Regions from separate parts of the Tepidibacter sp. Z1-5 genome, predicted to be linked through region 1. Evidence: riboswitches for the same ligand, from Rfam matches in the RefSeq annotation. Region 1 holds a riboswitch; the other holds the start of a gene.
The links. A riboswitch is a leader RNA that binds a small molecule or an ion and turns the genes downstream of it on or off. The one in region 1 is predicted to bind lysine.

Region 2: another riboswitch for lysine. It lies ahead of lysA (diaminopimelate decarboxylase); the one in region 1 lies ahead of WJW32_RS06430 (Na+/H+ antiporter NhaC family protein).

The regions. Positions count from the first base shown of each region.
Region 1 is NZ_JBBMMD010000024.1:98,122-106,648, reverse strand. It holds gene WJW32_RS06465 (YebC/PmpR family DNA-binding transcriptional regulator) at 1-364, opposite strand, end outside; gene nadE (NAD(+) synthase) at 435-1,184, opposite strand; gene WJW32_RS06455 (TSUP family transporter) at 1,369-1,716, shown strand; gene WJW32_RS06450 (TSUP family transporter) at 1,716-2,087, shown strand; gene WJW32_RS06445 (CoA-binding protein) at 2,101-2,490, opposite strand; gene WJW32_RS06440 (YigZ family protein) at 2,531-3,181, opposite strand; gene WJW32_RS06435 (YwaF family protein) at 3,401-4,147, opposite strand; gene WJW32_RS06430 (Na+/H+ antiporter NhaC family protein) at 4,348-6,093, opposite strand; lysine riboswitch at 6,242-6,420, opposite strand; gene WJW32_RS06425 (sugar phosphate isomerase/epimerase family protein) at 6,481-7,275, opposite strand; gene serA (phosphoglycerate dehydrogenase) at 7,287-8,527, opposite strand, start outside.
Region 2 is NZ_JBBMMD010000046.1:71,337-79,863, reverse strand. It holds gene WJW32_RS11430 (patatin-like phospholipase family protein) at 1-479, opposite strand, end outside; gene WJW32_RS11425 (GNAT family N-acetyltransferase) at 643-1,092, shown strand; gene WJW32_RS11420 (hypothetical protein) at 1,132-1,425, opposite strand; gene WJW32_RS11415 (Fe(3+) ABC transporter substrate-binding protein) at 1,674-2,726, shown strand; gene WJW32_RS11410 (ABC transporter permease) at 2,798-4,435, shown strand; gene WJW32_RS11405 (ABC transporter ATP-binding protein) at 4,435-5,112, shown strand; lysine riboswitch at 5,207-5,372, shown strand; lysine riboswitch at 5,509-5,673, shown strand; gene lysA (diaminopimelate decarboxylase) at 5,956-7,257, shown strand; gene WJW32_RS11395 (aspartate kinase) at 7,279-8,484, shown strand; gene WJW32_RS11390 (aspartate-semialdehyde dehydrogenase) at 8,527-8,527, shown strand, end outside.

The sequences.
Region 1 (8,527 bases):
CTAGATTTCCACCGTTTTTATCAAAGTAGTATCTTACATTTCCAGCAGTTCTGTTTTTGTTATCAGTTAAAGCTTCTACTATAACTGCAACTCCACCAGGTCCATATCCTTCGTACACAACAGCCTCATAGTTATCTCCTTCAGTTCCACCTGCACCTTTTTTAACAGCTCTATCTATATTATCATTAGGCATGTTGTTAGCTTTAGCCTTATCTATGGCTGTTTTTAAAGCTGCATTATATTCAGGATCTGCTCCACCTTGTCTTGCTGCAACAGTTATAAGTCTTCCATACTTTGTAAATACTTGAGCTCTTTTTGCATCTTGCTTACCTTTTCTATTAATTATATTTCCTATACGTCCCATATTTCTCACTCCTTAAATTTCAACATTAAACACTGTAATTTTAACACAAAATCTCATTTTAGTAAATAAATTAGAATACAGGAGGCTTTGGTGGCATAACTCTTTTATGCTCTGATCTACTATGTAATCTATCTATTATAGCCTTATCCTTTTCAGGAACTTCTTCTCCCTTAACTACCTTGTCTATCATATCATAAGTTGTTCCCATCTCATTTTCATCAGTTTGTCCTTCCCAAAGACCTGCAGATGGAGCTCTATTTAAAACTGATTCTGGAACACCTAAAACCTCTGACCATTCGTAAACTTCTCTCTTTGTTAAGTTAGATATAGGAAGTATGTCTACTCCTCCATCTCCATACTTAGTGAAGTATCCTGTATATACCTCAGCTGCATTATCAGTTCCAACTACCATGTAGTTTAAGTTATTAGCTGCTGTATAAAGAGTACTCATTCTTATTCTAGCTCTTAAATTAGCATCAGATATTCTAGTGTTATCTTCATTATATATATCATTATCTTTCATATTATCAACTACTATATCGAATAACTTAGATTGAACCTCAGTTAAATCTAAATCTAAATATTTTATTTTACAAGCATCAACAACCTTTAAAGCATCCTCTCTATCCTTTGGGCTGCTTTTTATGGGCATTATAACTCCTAATGAATTATCTGGAAACGCCTTTTTAATCAAACAAGCAACAAGAGCTGAATCTATTCCTCCTGAAATCCCCACTACTAATCCTTTAGTTCCAGATGTTTTTACTTGCTCTCTTAACCAATCTACAGTTTTTTCTATTTTTTGTTCCATCGTCAACATTACACTACCCCTTTCCTCATATTCTGTTTTTAGTATAGTCAACTTTACTAATTTATTTCACATAAAGCGAAATTTAATTCAGACGGAGTTTTTATTCCAACTGAATTTTTATCTTTCCGATAAAATTAATTATATCATAAATATATTTTGTAGTTTATGTTAAAAATAATACTGGTGATAAAATATGAATATAAAGACTATATTAATAGGTTTTGTAACAGGATTTGTAAATGGTATATTTGGTTCTGGTGGTGGAAGTATATTAGTTCCAGCTCTTAATAATCTACTTGACATAGAAGAGCATAAATCTCATGCTACTGCTCTTAGTATCATATTATTTTTTACACTTACCAGTTCATTTATCTACATAAGAAGTGGAATATTTAATTTAAACGTTACCTACAAGGTTGCTATAGGAGCTACGGTTGGAGGAATCCTTGGAGCTAGGCTTTTAAACAAATTTTCAGGCCCAAAACTTAGATTAATATTTGGATTTTTTATGATAATAGCTTCATTAAGGATGGTGTTTTAATGCTTATATTAATAGGGCTTTTAGCCGGTATTATAGGTGGTATGGGTATAGGTGGAGGAACAATTCTTATACCTTCTTTATTATTCTTAACTTCTATAGACCAAAAGATGGCTCAAAGCGTAAACTTATTGGCATCTATTCCAATGACTATATTTGCACTCATTTTTCATATAAAGAATAAGAATGTCGAGTATAAAGTTATACTACCTATAGTATCATTTGGAATAATAGGAGCTTTCTTAGGCTCTAAAATATCGTCTAATTTAAATTCAGATTTTTTAAGAAGAATATTCGGAGTATTCTTATTTGTAATGGGAGTTTACGAAGTCAAAAAAGGTTTTCATAAAAAAGACACTACTCCAAAAAAGTAGTGTTTTCTTATATCTATCCTAATTCTACATATAAGCAATCATAGTAAACTATATTAATTCCAAGTTTTTTAGCCTTATCTATCGTATCTTGATCAAAGCTTCCAGGCTGGAACCATACATTTTTTATTCCAAGATCAGATATATCATCAAGCAATTCGTTTGATATTTTCGGATTAACTATTACACTAACACATTCTACCTTCTCTGGTATATCCTTTATAGAATTGTATATTTCATATCCTTCTATTTCACTGTATTTAGGGTTAACTCCGTGAACTATATATCCCTTATCATTTAATTTTTTAAATATTTTGTATCCATATTTACTTCTATTATCTGTAGCTCCTACGACTGCCCATTTTTTCATTTTGATCATTTCTTCTTTTAATTTTTCTACATCCATAATATTCCTCCTGTCACAAGGATTTATACCTAATTAAAGTTTAATCTAAAAGTATTTCATCATTGTATTTAGATAAATAAAAATCTTCCTTTTCTTCAACTTCAACATTCGAACTTGTTATATCTATTATTTTGTTTTTTACTGAGTTTACTTCATCTAATTTTGAGTATACTACTATTGTAACCATATCTTCATATAATATTTCTTTTATTATGTATCCCAAATTCATAAGTTCATTTTGGACTTTGCCTAAAAGAGTGTAGTCTATTTTAAATCTTATATCAGTGTATAAAATTTTATCTATTATCTTAGATGCATTAAGACCTACTTTCGCTCCTTTTGTATACGCTCTTACAAGTCCACCTGCTCCTAATTTAATTCCCCCAAAATATCTTGTAACAACTACTGCTACGTTTCTTAAATCCTCTTTTTTTATAACTTCAAGAGTTGGTATTCCAGCTGTTCCAGATGGTTCTCCATCATCACTATATCTTTGAATATCCATATTCATTCCTACTGTGTACGCCCATACATTATGAGTTGCATCCTTGTGTTTTTTTTTGATTTCATTTATAAATTCTCTCGCTTCGTCTTCAGTTTCAACAGGTTTTGCATATCCTATGAATCTAGATTTTTCTATTATAACTTCATCTTGACCGTATTCATGTATAGTTTTGTATTGTTCTATCATAAAAATCCTCCTATTTTTTATCCTATTCTAAAATTTTAGCATAAAGTGAAACTTAATTCAGGTGGAATTTTTACTCCAACTGAATTTTTAGCTGAACTAATCCAGAAGCTATAGAGTTCTTAGCTCTAACCCTAAAAGGATGGAGCATTAGAATTCTTAGCTTTCGGGCAAATAATGGATATGAAAAAGCCTGTTGATTAAATAATCAACAGACTTATATTAATAGCTAGTAGCTTCTTCTTCTTGTTTTATCATTTCGCTTTTCTTATCTCTTATATAAAACGGTATATACCATAGTGAAAATATACCTATAGCTATAATAGCAAGTATAGGCACATAATATGGATAAGGTGGCAAGTAGTCAAGTGGACTTTTACTAAGTGGCTTACTTCTTAAATATGAATAATTAGCTTCTATAGCGTAGTTTACCATCTCTACTCCTACAAAGTAAACTATTGTCCAATTTATAGTTTTTTTAAGCGATGATAGTTTTGGTTCAAATTTGTAAAAATACATCATGAACAATACAGATATCAGCATTCCTCCATGACCCATAAAAAACTGTATAAACATAACATGTGGAAATTCAAACCCAGGATCAGGCGTTATCAAAGCCATAATACTTCCCGACATTCCCCAAAAATAAGCAATTTCAAAAAAAGCATAACTTTCTCTTAAAACCATTATAATACATAAAATAGTCGTTATCCTACATAAATATAAAGGTAGAGATTCTTGCCATGTGAAATTGCCAGAAGTTATATACCAAGAATACATAAGAAACTGTTGAACAATAAGCATAATTCCTATACCAAATCCTACTTTTTTTCTATTTTTTTGTATATGCTCTCTCATTAAAAACATTCCTAAAATAATAGAACCTATTATTATCAATGTAGTTATATGACTCTTTGAATAAAGATTAAAACTTGTTGAGTCATATGTAGATTTCCAAAATGCATCCATATATATTTTTTCTCTCCTTTTGTTGTCTATATCTTACAATTTCATGTAACAACCTCTATATTATAACACATATATACACAATAAAAAACGTTTATAACTTCCTATTTTTTTACATTTCCAAATTTAAACACGCAAACTAAAAATGACGTGCATTGAAATGTATTTCAATGCACGTCATTTTTTCGCTCAACCACTAGTATTTATAAATCAGCTACATCCTTTAAAGATACAGCCTCAGTATCCTCTACAGGTTTTCCTACAAAATAAACAGTTCCTACTACAGCTAAAACTGCTATTGGAAGAGTTAAATATACAGGAACTCCAAGTCCTGCTGGTAAATATCCAAATACTATAGATATACCTCCTACTGTTAGTGCATATATAAGTTGAGTATTAACATGATCTATATGATTACATCCTGCTCCCATTGAAGACATTATAGTTGTATCTGAAATAGGTGAACAGTGATCTCCAAAAGTCGCTCCAGTTAATACAGCTCCAGCACTCATTATAATATATGAAGCTTCTGGAGATATAGCATGCGCAAGAGGTATAGTAAGAGGCATAAGTATACCCATTGTTCCATAAGATGTACCTGTTGCAAAAGATATTATAGCTGCAAGTGCAAATATTATAGATGGAAGTAAGAACTTAGGTATAGCACCAGATAATACAGATACTAAAAACTTAGCAGTTCCAAGCTCTTTTATAACACCACTTAAAGACCATGCAAGCAATAATATAACTCCTGTTATAACTAACGCATTCATTCCATTTACCCAAGTTTCAATAGCTTCTGAAACTTTAAATATTTTTTGACTAGTACCCATTACAATAGCTACTATACTTGCAAACAACGCTCCTTGGAATAAAACCACACTAGCATCAGATGCTCCAAAAGTTTCTCTAATAGCTGCAAATGACATAGGAGAATTCTTTAATATCTCTATTAAAGCAGCATCGTCCCCACCAATTATAGTATTGTATCCATTGTAATAAAATCCAAGTAAAGATGCAAATATCAAAACACCTATAGGAATTATAGCATTCCATACACTAAGCTTAATTCCCTCTTTAGGTTGAATTTCTTTGCTTTCCTCTACAAACTTAGAATCCATTTCATCACCTAGAACTTTTCCACTAGTTCTAGCTCTTCTCTCACATTTAAGCATCGGTCCAAACTCTCTTAAAAATACAGCAGTACAAACTATAAATACAAGAATTAAAATATTATAAAATCTATAAGGAATAGTAGATACAAATACAGAATAAGCATTTACCTGCTGACCTATACTTGCATAAGCATCCTTTATTAAGCTTATCTCATAACCAATCCAAGTAGATATAATGGCAATACCAGCTATAGGAGCTGCCGTTGCATCTATTATAAATGATAGCTTTTCTCTTGATATTTTCATTTTATCAGTTACAGGTCTCATTATAGGTCCTACTATAAGTGCATTTGCATAATCATCAAAGAATACTATTAACCCTAAAATCCAAGTAAATATTTGAGCACTTTTAGGAGATTTAGCTCTTTTAGCAAGACTTTCCGCTATAGCTTTAGCTCCACCCATTTTAGTTATAAGTGCAATAAGCCCCCCTATAGTTAAACACTGTAGAATAATACCCGCATTCCACGGATCTGCTAAAGACGATAACACATTATCTATTATAGATAAAAATCCATTAAATAAAGCCATTACAAAATTTGAACCATTAAGACTAATTAAAAACGTTCCCGAAAACACTCCTAAAAATAAAGATAACACAACATTCTTTGTTATAAATGCTAGAACTATAGCAACTAAAGGTGGCAATAAAGTTAATAATCCGAACTTATCGGCATTAACTTGAGCAGGGTCTAGCTCCTCTGCAAAACCGAAATTCATACATAAAGAAAACAACATAAAAGTTAAAATTAAAATAAATCCTCTTTTTCTCATTTTTACTCCTCCTAAAATTTATTAGTACAAGCGAAATTTTTTGGAGAAGAGTCCATCAAAACAAAAAAACCTTGAGTTTTCACTCAAGGTTAAATAAGCAATACATTAAATTAACACCTTCCAAATAGTATTAATTGCCTACTTCCATTTGAATGATAGCTCCCCACAAATAAATATTTGTGACAGTGTTGCATATATTATACGCAACCCCAACCCCACAACCTTAAAGCATCAGTTGTAAAGCTTCGGCATTATTTCCTTTCCTACTTCTTCATAGTGCTTAACTCCAAAGTAGTACTATTAAACAATGCAACCTCTATCTTTTTTTCGTTCACTTGTTATTTTCTAATGATACAATAGTCTTTTAATTTAGTCAATAATAAAATTTTATTTTTCCATAAACTGTATGAATTTTTTTAATGATTTTAAAGCTTTTTCTCTAGGTCTTACCTCTATTATATACACCTTATCTTTACAGCCTATATCCTCTACATACTTTGAAAAATCAATTTTTCCGTCTCCTACAACTTGATGATCACTTATGTCATTTACATCATGAACATGAACAGTTTTAATTTTATCTATATTTTTTCTAAAAAATTTTATTTCATCGTAAATTTCATAATAAGAATGACCTATATCCCATGTTAAAAATATATTTTTTTTGTTCATAATATTATCTAAAACATCTTGATATAATTTTTCAGTGAATCTTCCAGAATTTTCAACACAAAGTTTAATCTTATTCTCACAATAATCACTCAAATCTACCAAACAATCTTTTAAAATCTCTTTATATTCTTCATGATAAATATCATCTAAATAATACTTATTATCCGTCAAAGTAAAATAAGGAGTTGGCCCTATGTGTATAGTCATTCTACTCGCATCTATATTTTTTCCAAATTCTATAATCTCTTTCAATCTATCAATCCCTGCATTTCTAACCTTTTCATGAAGATTTAAAATAAATATATCCTCAGGTGCATGCATAGTAATCTCTATATCATTTTCTTTCTTGTATTTTTTTATATTTTCTATATCCTTCTTATCGTAATTCTCAGGAAAAAAGCACTTCATATTCATATTTATCTCCACTGCATTAAATCCATTAATTTTAGCAAATTCCATACTATCAAGTATACTTTTTTCTCCAACAGATGCCGCATATCCTATTCTCATAAAATACCTCCCTATAGTTTTATCCCTTTAGCCCATAATACATTTTCTACCGTTGATATATCTTCAATAGATGCTTTTGATACTCCCTCATCTATATTTAATATCATCAAAGCTTTTTCCCCTTTTATATTTCTACCAACCTGCATAGTCGCAACATTTATATTGTTTCTTCCAAGAACCATTCCAATATCACCTATTACTCCTGGAACATCCCAGTTTTGTATAAATAACATATGTCTACTAGGGTTTACATCTACTTCATATCCATGAATTTCAACAAGCTTCCCTTCTTTTTTTGCAGATAAACTTCCAAGCAAAGTAAATTCGCCAACTTTATTTTTTATTTTTATAGACATTGAATCTACATAATTTTTATAATTTTCTTTTTTCTTTCCTTCATTTACAATTATATCTCTATTTTTAGCACATATATGAGCATTTATATAATTTACATTTTCCTTCATTACAGGTTCTAAAAGACCTTTTATAAAAGCTATAGTCACCATTTTAACATCCTGAGAAGCTATATTCCCATGATATTGAATATCTACAAGTTCAATTGGCTCATTATGAATTTGATAGTATATTTTACCTAGTTTTTCTGCAAGTTCTATATAAGGCTTAATCAACTTAAGTTCTTCTCTATGAATAGTTGGAAGATTAACTGCATTAGCAACAATATCTCCATTTAAACCATTTATAATCTGATTGGCTATTGTTTTTCCTACATTTTCTTGTGCTTCTATAGTTCCAGCACCTATATGTGGAGTAACTATAATATTTGGATGATCAAATAGCTTACTATTGATACAAGGCTCTACCTTATGAACATCAAGTGCAGCACTCGCAATTTTCCCCTCATTTATTCCCTTTAATAATGCATCCTCATTTATGATACCACCTCTAGCTGCATTTACTAATCTAACCCCATTTTTCATACACTTTATTTCATTTTCATCTATAATATTTATAGTTTCTTCTGTTTTAGGAGTATGGACAGTAATAAAATCAGATTCTTGTAATAAATCCTTTAATCTATCCTTTTTAATAGCTTTAAATTTTTCAAATCTTTCATCTGTTATATATGGATCATATGCTATTATATTCATACCAAAAGCCTTCATCCTAGTTGCAACTAAAGATCCTATCTTTCCAAGACCTATTATTCCAAGAGTTTTTCCATAAAGTTCTACCCCTTTAAAAGAATTTCTTCCCCAATTCCCCAATTTAGTATCACCATTAGCTTGAGGTA
Region 2 (8,527 bases), on a different contig from region 1:
TCTAAAAGCTGCATGTTACAATATTCTACAATAGGACTGACAAAAGGTAAGCTACAAGAAGCTCTTATAGCTTTTAATAAATCATCACAATTGTGCCTATCTATATATACAGATTCACCATTTATACAATTAGTAGCAGTTATAATTAATTTTTCTGGAGCTTTATTAAAAGAATCAAAATCAAAAAGTTCCAGTTTGTTTGGAATTTCATCGAATATAAAATCCATTCCAAGAACTGCTTTATTCTGTCTAAACAAATTTCTTAAATTTATATATCTTTTATCGTTTAAATACTTAGTATAAAGTATTTTTCCGAATCCGTGTTGATTAGATATATAAGCAGAACCATTACAAGCTCCAGAAGATACACCTATAGTATAGGGAAATCTTAAATTTTTTTCTATAAAATAATCTATAACACCTGAGGTATAAACACCTCTCATTCCTCCTCCTGGCAGTATTAAACCGATATTTTCCATAACGTCACCTTCTTTTGTTAATATATCATATACATATTATTTACTTTTTGATAAAAAATATAATGAATTTAAAAATGGATATTTAGTTCTATTGAATAAAAAACATATGTTTGCTAATATTTAACTAAAGAAATAGTTTATGCATTATTGAGGAGGATAATTTATGATTTGGGTATTGAAAAAATTCGAAGAATTGAAGATAGAAGAGTTATATAAGATTTTACAAGTTAGAAGTGAAGTTTTTGTCTTGGAACAACAATGTCTTTACCAAGATTGCGATGGAAAAGATGAAAAGTCATATCATTTGTTTCTAGAAGACAATGGAGAAATATTGAGTTATTTAAGAATAATACTCAGAGGAATATCTTATGATGAGGTATCTATAGGAAGAGTTTTAGTAGCGAAAGATAGAAGAAAAAAAGGTTTAGCTAGAGAAATGATGTTAATAGCCATTAATTTTATAGAGAGAAAATTAAATGAACAATCTATAAGAATATCTGCACAGATGTATTTAGTAGATTTTTACAAGAGTTTTGGATTTAAAGAAGTATCTGATGTTTATTTGGAAGATGGAATTGAACATGTAGAGATGCTTTATAGTAAGGAATTATAGTCCCGCTGTTAGACAGCGGGTTTTTAGTTTATAAAAAAATTATATTATTTTATAATTTCCTTTTATATATTTGTAATCTATTAAAGCTATAGGTTGGTGGGGAATTGTGAAGAGTTCTATCCCTTCTTGATCCTCATCAGGTCTAAAGTATTTCTTACCGAATTTTTCTATGACCCATCCTTTAATACCTGGAGGTATTTGAAAAATATTACCTTTTTCTGAAATAGTATCAAGAGAAGGCATAGGAGTATTATAGCCGTTAAGTATAATATTAGGGTAACATCTCTTTATTATCTCTACTCTGTAGAGCTTCTTTTTTTCGAATAATCCCATATTATTTCCTTCTTTCTTATATATTAAAGTTAAATATCTATCATGTTAAATATAACAAAAATACAATTAAATGTAAACTAAATCGAGTAAAATATAAAACTATTTTGATTGTTAAAATATAACATATTAAATATAGTTGACATCGTAATGATAATGAGTTATTATCATTATGAAAAAGAAAACGATAATTAATATCGATTAAAAATAATTATCTTTCTAAATAACATAAACTGAGGAGGAAACAAGACATGAAAAAGAAATTATTATTAAGTTTTTTAACTGTTGCATTTTCAATAGTATTACTTGTAGGTTGTACTACTAAACAAGAGAGTACAGGGGGTAATGAAGAAAAAGTAGTTAATGTATATACATCTAGACATTATGATGCTGATAAAGAACTTTATAAATTATTTACAGAAGAGACAGGTATAAAGGTAAATGTAGTTGAAGGAAAAGATGATGAATTAATTGAAAGACTTGATAGAGAAGGCAAAGATACAGAAGCGGATGTACTTATAGTAGCAGATGCTGGAAGATTACATAGAGCTAAATCACAAGATTTATTACAGTCTATAGAAAGTGAAGTTTTAAATAATAATATCCCAGAAAATTTAAGAGATAAAGATAATGCGTGGTATGGATTAACTAAAAGAGGAAGAGTTATAGTATATTCTAAAGATAGAGTTAACCCATCGGAATTATCTACTTATGAAGATTTAACTAATCCTAAATGGGAGGGAAAGATATTAGTAAGATCATCATCAAACACTTATAATCAATCTTTACTTGCATCTTTCATTGAAATAAATGGAGAAGATAAAGCTAAAGAATGGGCAAAGGGCTTAGTTGATAATATGTCTAGAGAGCCAAAGGGAAATGATAGAGATCAAGCTAAAGCAGTTGTAGCTGGTGAAGGTGATATAGCTATAATGAATACTTATTACTTAGGTAAATTACTGAATTCATCAGATCCAGAGGAAGTAAAAGTAGGAGAGCAAGTTAGTGTGTTCTTCCCAAATCAAGATACTACTGGTACTCATATAAATGTAAGTGGGGCTGGAGTTACTAAAGATGCTAATAATAAAGAAAATGCAGTTGAATTTATAGAATTTTTATCACAAGAAAAAGCTCAAAGTGTATTTGCTAAAGCAAACTACGAATATCCTGTGAATCCTAATGTAGAGCCTTCAGAATTATTAAAATCATGGGGTGAGTTTAAAGCACAAGATATAAGTTTGAATAAATTAGGAGAGAACAATAAAAGATCAGTAGAGATATTTAATGAAATTGGTTGGAAGTAATTAATATAAAACCCCATATTGTTTTTTACAATATGGGGTTTTAATAATATGTGAAAAGGAAGTGTACTAATTTGATTAAATACAGAAAGCAAAATCTCAACATATGGTCGTTATTAAGCTTTATATTCATAGCTTTGGTTATAATGCCTAATATAAATATATTTATAAGTATTTTTCAAAAACCAAATGAAAATTGGTTTCATATAAAAGAATATATGCTAAAAGGGTATATTTTGAATTCGATGACCTTAGTTATTTTTACGGGGTTGTTTACAGTTATTATAGGTGTAAGTTTGGCATGGATTATATCTGTATATGAATTTCCTATGAGATCGTTTTTTAAATGGGGGCTTATTTTACCTCTTTCAATACCATCTTATATAGGAGCATATACTTATAATGGAATACTTAATTATACAGGTATTGTTCAAACCTTTTTGAGAAATAGTTTTAATATGCAAATAAATCAGAAATACTTTGATATTATGTCTATAAAAGGAGCTGTGTTTATATTTACAGTATCGTTATTTCCGTATGTATATATAATTACGAGATCTTTTTTAGAAAAACAATCAGCAGCTTTAATAGAAAATGCTAGAGTACTAGGAAGAAATTTAATAGATATTTTTCTGTTGATAGTAATGCCTATTTCTAGGGGAGCTATAATAGGCGGAGCAAGTCTTGTTATATTAGAAGTTTTGAATGATTATGGTGTTGTTCAATACTTTGGAATACCTACATTCAGTACAGCTATATTCAAAACTTGGTTTGGTATGGGAGATACGGATTCTGCAATTAGATTATCGGGTGTATTGATGTTAATAGTTATAATCATACTTGCATCAGAAAAGTTTTTGAGAGGAAATAAGAAATTTAGCTATACAACTACTAAGATAAGACCTATATCTCGAATAAAGCTTGACGGATTTAAATCAAACTTATTATTTGGATATTGTTTTTTTATATTTAGTATTGGCTTTTTAATACCTACTATACAGTTAATCTATTGGAGTGTATTAACTTATAAAAAGATATTGAATATTGAATTTTTAAATCTTATATTCAATTCATTCTCAGTAGCTGCAATTTCTGCAAGTCTTGTTGTTATAATGGCTGTAGTAATAGCTAATTACTGTAGAATAAATGAAAATTTTATTTCGAAATTATACTCAAAGGCTACATTAATCGGATATTCTATACCAGCTGCTGTAATAGCTATAAGTGTAATAATGTTTTTTATAAAAATAGATAATAATTTTTACTGGATATACAAAATAATAGATAGTGATTCGAAAAAAATGTTACTAAGTACTAGCCTTGTTATGCTTATATTTGCTTATATTATAAGGTTTTTAGCTGTTGGATATAATTCTATAGATTCTGGTTTTGAAAAGATAGGTAAGAAGTTTTTTGAAGCATCTAGAATGTTGGGAATGAGTGTAACTCAAACTTTCTTTAAGGTTGACTTAAAAATGATAAAGCCAGCTGTACTTAGTGCTTTTTTATTAGTTTTTGTAGATGTTTTAAAAGAGTTATCTCTTACTTTGATTTTAAGACCTTTTAATTTTAATACATTACCTACAAAGGTTTTTGAATATGCAAATGATGAAATGATTCCAGAATCATCTATACCATCTCTTGTAATAATTATAATCAGCTTTGTTTCGATTTATTTATTTTATAAAATAGGGGATAAGGAGAGTGTCTAATGTATATTGATATTAAAAATATAGATTTTAATTATAAGAACTCAAGAGAAAAAAATATAGATAATTTTAGTGTAGGTATAAAAAAAGGACAAATAATTGCTATTTTAGGACAAAGTGGAAGTGGAAAAAGTACAATTCTTAGATTGATTTCTGGTCTTGAAATTCCAAGTAATGGACATATAAAAGTAGATGATAGGGTTCTAGTTGATAAAAATTATTTTCTACAACCAGAAAAAAGAGGTGTTGGAATGGTATTTCAAGATTATGCCCTATTTCCACATATGACAGTTGGTCAAAATATAAAGTTTGGTCTTAAAAATATGCAATCAAAGGAAAAAGAAATCAGAGTAAAGGAAGTCTTAAATTTAGTAGAGTTAGAAGGCTATGAAAAAAGGTATCCTCATGAATTAAGTGGTGGGCAACAGCAAAGAATAGCATTAGCTAGAGCTTTAGCACCACAACCATCTCTTCTTTTAATGGATGAACCATTTAGTAATTTAGATGCAAATTTGAAGAGTAAAATAAGAAAAGAGTTAAAAAAAATAATAGATAAATCAGGAATAACATGTATCTTTGTTACACATGATAAAGAAGATGCAATAAATATAGCTCACAGAGTAATACTTTTAAAAGAAGGAGAGATTGTTAAAATAGGAAGGCCAGAAGATGTACTATAGTTAATTTATTTTAAAAAATATTGTTGACTCTTAGCATAATATCTGTTAGAATTCTTTTAAGCAATTAATCAGAAAATATTAAATAATATAAACAATGTGATATAGAGGCCGCGGTTGTAAAGAGTACAGTATATAAATGATATACATTGGAAAGGTGCAACTGCCGAAATACATAGATTTTATGTATTGGGACTATGTTGAATAAGCATAGTACTGTCTTTAGAGAATAGCCCAATTTTCTAAAGGAGGACTTATCATATTGGGGCAAAAGGAATAGATGTTTTATTATAAAACAGTATTTTAGTTTTGTATAAAGCAGTTATGAGTGCCTTTTGCTCATAACTGCTTTTTTATATACAAGGAATTATTACATTGAAAAATAAAATAATATAAACAATATGATATAGAGGCCGCGGTTGAAAAGAGTACAGTATATAAAGGTTATATACTAGAAAGGTCTAACCGCCGAAATACATAGAAATATGTATTGGGACTATGTTGAATAAGCATAGTACTGTCTTTAGAAAATAGCCCAATTTTCTAAAGGAGGACTTATCATATTGGGGCAAAAGGAATTGTTGTTTTTGTATAAAATATATTTTGATTTTGTATAAAGCAGTTATGAGTGCCTTTTGCTCATAACTGCTTTTTTATATACAAGGAAACGAATACTTTATACTTGTGGATAACATTGATAAGCAAACTAAAGTTGTAACTATTTTTGAGCAACGGAGCCCGTTAGGGATCGTTGGCGACATGAGTCAGCGCGTAGCGACTAGACGAATTTTTTTATTATAAAAAATCAGGAAAAGTGAAAACATATATGAAAGAGGTGACTGTATAATGGAACTATTTGGAACAATGAATATAAATAATAGAGGTAATTTAGAAATTGGTAATTGTGATGCTGTTAATTTAGTAAAAGAATTTGGAACCCCATTATATGTAGTAGATGAAGAATTGGTTAGAAATAATTGTAAATTATTTAATGAAAGCTTTTCAGTCAAAGAAATTGATACTGAAGTAATATATGCTTCTAAAGCATTTTTAAATGTAGCTATATGTAAAATAATAAAAGAAGAAGGATTATCGTTGGATGTTGTATCTGGAGGGGAACTGTATACAGCTTTAAAATCGAATTTTCCTCCAAATAAAATTTATATGCATGGAAACAACAAAACAGAAGATGAGTTGGTTTTTGCAATTAAATCAGGTGTAGGTAGAATAATAGTAGATAATAGACAAGAACTAGAATTATTAGAGATTTTATGTGAAGAATTAGATAAAAACATAGATGTATTATTAAGAGTAAACCCAGGTATAGATGCACATACTCATGAGTATATTCAAACTTCTAAAAATGATTCAAAGTTTGGTGAATCAATATTTAGTGATGATATATACTCTGTAATAAATAAATTTCAAACGAGCAATAGATTAAACTTAAAGGGATTTCATTGCCATATAGGATCTCAAATTTTTGAAGAAAATTCATTTTATTCAAGTGCTTTAGTTATGATTGAATTTATGAAAGAAATAGAAAATAAGTGTAATTTTATTACTAAGGAATTAAATCTAGGTGGAGGATTTGGAGTTCGTTATTCTGATGAAGATGATCAAATGGATATAAAAAAATGTCTTAATAATTTACTTAGATTAATAAAAGATGGAATAGAGAATATGAATATGAGTATTCCAAAGTTAATGATAGAACCAGGAAGATCTATAGTTGCTAATGCAGGAACTACACTTTATAAAATAGGGGGAACTAAACAAACATATGGAGGTAAGCAGTATATGTTTGTTGATGGAGGTATGACTGATAATCCAAGAACAGCGCTATATGATGCTAAATATGAAGCTGTTGTTGCTAATAAAATGAATTTCGAATATGAAGAAACATATACTGTTGCAGGAAAGTGCTGTGAGTCTGGAGATATTATAATAAAAAATATTGAACTTCCAAAAGTTGAAAGAAACGATGTGCTAGCTGTTTTAAGCACTGGTGCATATAATTACAGCATGTCTAGTAATTATAATAGAATTTTAAAGCCAGCGGTCGTATTTGTTAAAGATGGAGAATCAAGAATTGCTGTTAAAAGAGAAACTTATGAAGATCTTATTAGAAATGATGTATTAATTTAAAAATTAAAGGGGGTAATTAATATGGCTACAATAGTTCAGAAATACGGTGGAACTTCTGTAGGAAGTATAGATAAAATGAAAGACATTGCAAAAAGAGTGATAGAGCAAAGAGACAAAGGAAATGATGTAGTAGTTGTAGTTTCGGCTATGGGAAAAAGTACTGATAGACTAGTTGAAATGGCTAAAGAAATTTCACAAAATCCATGTAAACGAGAGTTAGATATGCTTATGGCTACAGGAGAACAGGTGTCTATTTCATTATTATCAATGATATTTAAGGAACAGGGATATAATTCAATATCCTTAACTGGTTTTCAAGCAGGAATAAAAACAGAAGGACTTCATACTAAAAACCGTGTTGCAGAAATTAATATCGATATTATTAAAAATTATTTAAAAGAAGGGAAAATAGTAGTTGTAGCAGGTTTTCAAGGTATGAATGAAGATGGGGATATAACTACTTTGGGAAGAGGTGGATCAGATACTACAGCGGTTGCTTTAGCTGCAAAACTTAATTGTACTTGCGAAATATATACTGATGTAGAGGGAATTTATGGTGTTGATCCTAGAGCTTATCCTAACGCTAAAAAATTAGACTATATAAGTTATGAGGAGATGATGGAGTTGTCAAGCTTAGGCGCTGGCGTAATGGAGACAAGAGCAGTTGAAATGGGTTTTAAATATGATATACCTATTTATGTGGCGTTAAATAAAGGAAATATAAAAGGAACTTATATAAAGGAGTATGATGAAAATATGGAACAAAAAGTAATAACAGGTCTTACGACTACTGATGATGTTTTAATGATTACTATTAACAATGTTTTATATAATTCTAAGAATATAGCAACTATATTTGATAAACTATCACAAAGTAATGTTAATGTAGATATGATAAGTCAAACAGCACCTAAGGATGGATATATAAATGTTTCTTTTACCACAGCTAGAGATGATATAGGTACTGTTCATAGTGTAATAAATGAATTAAAAAAAGAAATGAAAGATATAGAAATACATGTGGAATCTAATGTAACTAAGATATCTGTTGTTGGAATTGGGATGATGAATCAATCAGGAGTTGCAGCTAAGGTATTCAAGATATTTGCAGATAATGATATTGAATTTAAGCAAGTTACAACTTCTGAGATAAGCATATCTTACACTATAAGTTCAAGAGATAAAGGCAAAGCAATAACTATAATAGCAAAAGAATTTGATTTATAAAATAAAATTATTACTAATATATTTCAATAGGGGTGAAGTGTTA